One region of the Oceanimonas doudoroffii genome, then DNA from elsewhere that is predicted to be linked to it. Evidence: predicted binding sites of a transcription regulator. Region 1 holds the regulator's gene; the other holds the start of a gene.
The links. The regulator MetJ, encoded in region 1, represses methionine synthesis genes. The targets are predictions, from matches to a motif close to AGANNTCTAGANNTCT.
Positions count from the first base shown of each region.

Region 2: a site for MetJ is predicted at 2,015-2,030, ahead of metN (methionine ABC transporter ATP-binding protein MetN). Genes of this name have one in related genera too.

Region 1 is NZ_NBIM01000004.1:58,173-61,585, forward strand. Features, by position in the region: gene metL (bifunctional aspartate kinase/homoserine dehydrogenase II) at 1-80, opposite strand, end outside; gene metB (cystathionine gamma-synthase) at 81-1,241, opposite strand; gene metJ (met regulon transcriptional regulator MetJ) at 1,418-1,744, shown strand; gene cysQ (3'(2'),5'-bisphosphate nucleotidase CysQ) at 1,776-2,594, opposite strand; gene nudE (ADP compounds hydrolase NudE) at 2,594-3,151, opposite strand; gene hslR (ribosome-associated heat shock protein Hsp15) at 3,311-3,413, shown strand, end outside.
Region 2 is NZ_NBIM01000010.1:4,948-8,360, forward strand. Features, by position in the region: gene B6S08_RS17095 (ABC transporter permease) at 1-752, opposite strand, end outside; gene B6S08_RS17100 (ABC transporter permease subunit) at 745-1,764, opposite strand; gene metN (methionine ABC transporter ATP-binding protein MetN) at 2,126-3,169, shown strand; gene B6S08_RS17110 (methionine ABC transporter permease) at 3,150-3,413, shown strand, end outside.

The sequences.
Region 1 (3,413 bases):
CAGGCGGCATCGGCCAGGCTGCTGCCGCCAAACTTGTGCACCGGTCGCTGAACGCCGGCCTCGGGCTCGAGAATGGTCATTTACTTGCTGAGTACCTTGAATGCGTTTTCCAAATCGTGGATCAGATCACCACCGTCCTCAATGCCGACGGACACCCGCAGCAGCTGCTGGCTGATGCCGGCCTCGGCCAGAGCCTCCGGGCTCATGGCGGCGTGGGTCATGGTGGCCGGGTGGGCGATCAGGCTTTCCACCCCGCCCAGGGATTCGGCCAGGGAGAACAGCTGCAGCTGCTGCAGGAAGGCCTTGAGCCCGGCCTCGTCGGCATCCAGCTCAAAGCTGAGCATGGCGCCAAAGCCGGCCTGCTGGCGAGCGGCAATGTCGTGGCCCGGATTGCCCGGCAGGCTGGGATGATACACCGCCTTGACCCTGGGCTGGGTTTGCAGAAAGGCCACCAGCGCCTCGGCGTTTTCACAGTGCTGGCGCATGCGCACCCCAAGGGTGCGCAGGCCGCGCAGGGTCAGGTAGTTGTCAAAGGCGGAACCAGTCAGGCCCAGACAGTTGGCCCACCAGCGCAGTTGCTCGGCCAGATCCGGATCCGCCGCCACCACGGCGCCACCCAGGGCGTCGGAATGGCCATTGATGTATTTGGTGGTGGAATGCAGCACCAGGTCGGCGCCCAGTTTCAGCGGCTGCTGCAGCGCCGGCGACAGAAAGGTGTTGTCCACCACGCTGAGCGCGCCCACGGCCCGGGCGGCGGCGCACAGCGCCTGAATGTCCACCACCCGCAGCAGCGGGTTGGACGGCGTTTCAATCCACAGCATGCGCGGCTGGCGCGCCATGACCGCGGCCAGGGCGTCGGCATCGGTCTGATCCACATAGGCCAGTTCAAACAGGCCCTTGGCGGCCAGGGAGTTGAACAGCCGCTGGCTGCCGCCGTAACAATCGTGGGGCACCACCAGCAGGTCACCGGGCTGCAGCTGTGAGGTCACGATCAGATTGATGGCGCCCAGGCCACTGGCGGTGACCGCCGCACCGGCACCGCCTTCCAGGTGGGTCAGGGCGTCAAGCAGGGTCTGGCGGGTGGGGTTGCCGGAGCGGGCGTAATCGAACTGCCGCTTCTGGTTGAAGTCGGCAAAGGAATAGGTGCTGCTCAGGTAGATGGGCGGTACCACGGCCCCATGCTGCGTGTCGCTCTCAAGGCCGGTACGAACGGCGTGGGTCTGAGTCTTGTAAGTCGGCATGTCCTTCTCCTTTGCGCACGGCAGCCTGAAACGAAGATTTTCAAGAAGCGCACAGTAACCCAGGGAACAAAAGCCGTCAAGCCATCTGGACGGCTGAAAGGCTTTGCCGTTGGATTGCCAATACAAAAAGCAGGGGTTACAATTCGCCGGAATTAATTTCCGAACGCAGGTGGACGATGAAAACTGAATGGAACGGCGACTATATCAGTCCTTACGCCGAGCACGGCAAGAAAAGCGAGCAGGTCAAAAAGATCACCGTTTCCATCCCGCTCAAGGTACTCAAGGTACTGACCGACGAGCGCACCCGTCGTCAGGTCAACAACCTGCGCCATGCCACCAACAGCGAGCTGCTGTGCGAGGCGTTTCTGCACGCCTACACCGGCCAGCCCCTGCCCCAGGACGACGACCTGCGCAAGGACGTACCCGACCAGATTCCGGCCCACGCCCGGGAAATCATGACCGCACTGGGCATTGAAATCGAGGATTTCGGCCAGGACGATTAAACAAGGGCGGCCATGGCCGCCCTTGTTGTATTCAGGCTTTCCCCCGCAGAATCCGGTTCCAGGGCAGGCCTTCGTCCCCCAGGGTGATGAAGTTGGGGTTGATCAGGCTGTCGCGCTCGTTATAGCTGAGCCGCGCCAGTCCCAGATCCAGAATGCGTCCCCCCGCCTCTTCCACAATGCACTGGGTGGCGCCGGTGTCCCACTCGCCGGTGGGGCCGATACGTATGTACAGATCCGCCTCACCTTCCGCCACCAGGCACGACTTGAGCGAGCTTGAGCCCAGGGGCAGCAGGCGATAGTCCAGATCGTCGGTAAGCCGGGAGCGCACCCAGTCCACGTTCTGCCGTCGGCTGATGGCAATGCACAGGCTGCCCACCGGCTTGTCGGCGGCATAATGCCGGGCGTGGATTTGGATGACCTCGCCATTGGCCTCCTTGAAGGCCCCCTGGCCATGCACCGCGTAATACATAAGATCGTGTACCGGGCCATAGACCACCCCCAGTACCGGCTTGCCGTGTTCAATCAGTGCGATCATGGTGGAGAAGTCACCGCTGCCGGCAATGAACTCCTGGGTGCCATCCAGCGGATCCACCAGCCAGTAGCGGGGCCAGGTGCAGCGCTCGGACAGCGGAATGTTGCCGCCTTCTTCCGACAATACCGGCACGTCCGCCAGGGCGCGTAGGGCCTGGTCGAGGTAAGCATGGGCGGCCAGATCGGCGCTGGTTACCGGGCTGTCGTCGTCCTTGCTTTCGGCCTGATACTCGCCGCTGTTATACATTGACAGGATCAGCCTGCCGGCCTCACGGGCTGCCGCCTTTACCCCCGGCAACAGGGCACTGGTATCCATGATTATTCCTCTTTATTCAGCCAGTCCTGCAATAAAAACAGGCCGCAGATGCTGCGCGCCTCGGAAAAGTCGGGTCGGGCCATCAGCTCGTCCAGCCGGCTCAGGGGCCAGGGCACCACTTCCAGCGGTTCGGGCTCGTCCCCTTCCCGCTGTTCCGGATACAAATTCCGTGCCAGTAGAATGTCCATGCGGCTGCCAAAGTAACCGGGGGCCAGGCTGACCTGCTTGAGCGGGACAAGCGTACGGGCGCCGTAACCCACCTCTTCCATCAGCTCCCGGTTGCCCGCCTCCAGGGCGGTCTCACCGGGATCGATAAGCCCCTTGGGAAACCCGAGCTCGTAGCTGTGGGTGCCGGCGGAGTATTCCCGAATCAACAAAATGGTGTCGTCGTCCAGCATGGGCACCAGCATGACGGCACCGCGACCGCCGCCACGCATGCGCTCATAGACTCGCTCAACGCCGTTGCTGAAGCGCAGGTGTACCGATTCCACGCGAAACAGGCGGCTTTCCGCCACCAGTTCGGTATGCAGTATCTGGGGTTTTTGCTTGTTGTCGGCCATGGCCCGTCCCGTTTTTTGACTCGCCCTGACATGAGGTTATCGCAACTGGCGGCCAACGTCTGCCGCAGAATGAACACAATGGGAGATTTGCTTGCGCTTGCATGCCAAAGCAGGCCATCTGATATAATCGTGAGCACGGTTTTGACGAGAGCGAGTACCATGAACGGAAAAACGGATTCCGTGCGGCTGGACAAATGGCTGTGGGCCGCCCGCTTTTACAAGACCCGCGGCCTGGCCCGGGAAATGATCGACGGCGGCAAGG
Region 2 (3,413 bases), on a different contig from region 1:
CGCGTCGTGCCCGCCCCCTGGGCCCGGGCCGCCAGCACATAGTCCCGGGCCTTTTCCTTGTAGGTCAGGGTGCGCATGTACCAGGTAATGCCCATCCAGCCAAACAGCACGTTGATGGCGACAAACAGGGCAAAGTTGGGCTGAGTAATCGACACCAGTATCATGATCACGTAAAGAAACGGCACCTGGGACCAGATCTCGATAAAGCGCTGAAACAGCAGATCGAAGCGACCGCCGAGAAATCCCATCAGGCAGCCCAGCATCACGCCAATCACATAACTGGCGGTGAGCGCGATAAAGGCAAAGCCCACCGCGGTACGAAAGCCGTATACCAGCCGCGCGACCATGTCCCGGCCCGAGCTGTCGGTGCCGAGAAAGTGCCGGTTTGCCAGGCTGGGCGCCGTGGGTGGATAGGTGCTGCCGCTGTAATCCTGCTCATAGGGACTCCAGGGCACCAGGGGCAGCAGCACCCAGTTGCCGGGCTGCTCGCTCAGCACTCGCTTCAGCTCTCTGTAGTCGGTTTCATATTGATAACCGAGATCAAAGGTGTCGCCGGTGATCACGGCACCATAGGTGGGAAAGTACAGCTCACCCTCATATTTCACCAGCAGCGCCCGGTTGCTGACCCACAGCTCGGCGGCGGCGGCCAGCAACACCATCACCATAAAAATCACAAAGGCGTAGTAACCGCGTTTAATGCTGCGAAAACGGCGCAACTTCTTTTTGGTGACATCGGAAAGCAGTCTAGCCATCGAACCTCACTCGCGGATCCACCAGCGCCACGCAGATGTCCGACAATATGTTGCCCAGCAGCATCAACAGTGAGGTCACCGCCAGTATGCCCATTACCACCGGATAGTCCCTCTCCACCACCGCTTCGTAGCCCAGCAGGCCCAGGCCGTCGATATTAAAGATCACTTCAATCAGGAAAGAGCCGGCGAAAAACACCGAAATCACGTTGCCGAAGTGGCTGGCAATGGGGATCAGGCTGTTGCGCAGGGCATGGCGGGTCACCGCCTTGCCAAACGGCAGGCCCTTGGCCACGGCGGTGCGCACATAATCCGCCGACAGGTTTTCCATCAGGCTGTTTTTCATGGTCATGGTGAGCACCGCGAAATCGCCGATGGCGTAGGCAATCAGCGGCAGCAGGGCATGGTGAAACAAATTCAGGGTTTTGGGCCAAAAGCCCTCCAGATAGTAGAAATCGTCCCCCACAAAGCCACCCATGGGAAACCAGCCCAGCTGAAAGGCGAACACCGTCAGCAGAAAAATGCCCACCACATAAGCCGGCAGGGCATAGCCGGCATAGATAAACATGGAGCTGATGCTGTCGAAGCGGCTGTTATGCCTGAGTGCCTTGAGCACTCCGAGGGGAATGGACACCAGATAACTGAGAATAAAGGTGCTAATGCCAAAAAAGGCCGACACCGGCAGCCGTTCCTGGATCAGCTCCCACACCGGCAGGTAGTAACGGGTGGACTCCCCCAGATCGAGCCGCACCAGCTTGCCCAGCCAGTCCAGGTAGGCTTCGCCCACCGGCTTATCAAGCCCGTAAAATTCCTTGAGCTCATCGATTTGCTCGGAGGACAACACCTGCCCGCCCCGGCTACTCTGGCTGAACTCGCTGCCCGCCAGCTGACTTTCCATCAGCATGCGTTCAACCGGGCCGCCCGGCACAAATCGGGTAATGGCAAACACCACCAGGGTAATGCCGAGAAAGGTGGGGATCAGCAGCAATAATCGACGCAGAAAATACTGGCCCATCGTTTTCCTTATCTTCGTTCCCTGAAACGCTCAGCCTGAAAACTCTGAGTATCGCGAATCACCAACAGGGTTGCCTGCTGTCGATTCCCTTGTTCAATATTCCTTCGACTAATGCATAACAGTCGAGTCTTATCATGCCAGCTTACGGCTTATGCTGTTCTTTTTCATCCTATATCAAGGCATTGGAAAAAGGGACAAGGCACTAGCCAGTTTTCATTCTCGCGCCGTGACGGGAAATACTCGTTGACTCGGACGTCCAGACGGCTTAGCATCCTCTGCCATCTGTCATGCCAGCATGACTTGTCCCTGTTCTTACGCTGTCTATGCAGTGGATAACCATACCGGAAGGGCCCATCCTCCGATGATCAAACTGACCAATATTACCAAGCGCTACGGAGCGGGCGAGAATGCCGTTCACGCCGTTAAAAACGTCGATCTGGAGGTCGCTGCCGGCCAGATCATGGGCGTTATCGGCGAATCCGGTGCCGGCAAGAGCACCCTGATCCGTTGCGTCAACCTGCTCGAGCGCCCCACCGAGGGTCGCGTATACGTGGACGGCCAGGATCTGACCGCCATGGGCGGTACCGAACTGTCCCGTGCCCGCCGCAATATCGGCATGATTTTTCAGCACTTCAATTTGTTGTCGTCGCGCACCGTCTTCGACAACGTGGCTCTGCCCCTGGAGCTGGCAGGCACCCCCAAGGCCGAGATCAAACAGCGGGTCAGCGAGCTGCTGGAGCTGGTGGGACTGTCCCATCGCGCCAGCGCCTACCCCAACGCCCTGTCGGGTGGTCAGAAGCAACGGGTGGCCATCGCCCGGGCACTGGCGCCGGCACCCAAGGTGCTGCTGTGTGACGAGGCCACCTCGGCGCTGGATCCGCAGACCACCCAGTCCATTCTGGCACTGCTGAAAGAGCTCAACCAGCGCCTCGGGCTGACCATATTGCTGATCACCCACGAGATGCAGGTGGTGAAGTCCATCTGCGACCGAGTGGCCATTATCAACGACGGTGAGCTGGTGGAACAGGGAGAAGTTGCCTGGTTCTTTGCCAACGCCCAGACCGATCTGGCTCGGCGCTTTATCGCCTCCACCATTCATCTGGAAATTCCCGATGAATACCAGGCCCGGCTATCGGCCGAACCGGTAGCCGATGCCCTGCCCCTGGTGCGGCTGGGTTTTACCGGCGAAACCGTGGATACGCCACTGATCTCCATTCTCAGCCGCGAGCTGCAGGTGGACGTCACCATTCTCAGCGCCGACATCGAATATGCCGGCGGCGTGAAGTTCGGCTTTATGCTGGCCGAGCTGGATGGCCAGCCAGAACAGACTCAGGCCGCCATCGTTTACCTTCAGGAACACAAAATTCAGGTGGAGTTACTCGGTTATGTCCGACGCCATGATTAACCTGCTGCTCTCGGCACTCTGGGAGACCCTGATCATGACCTTCGGCTCGGGCGCCATCGCCTGTGCCCTGGGCTTGCCGCTGGGCATTGCCCTGCACGTAAGCAAACCCGGCCAGATATGGGAAAACAAGGCCTTTAACAAGATTCTGGGTACGGTGGTGAACATCGGCCGTTCCGTGCCCTTTATCATTCTGCTGGTGGCCATCATTCCCTTTACCCGGTTGGTGGTCGGCACCAGCATCGGC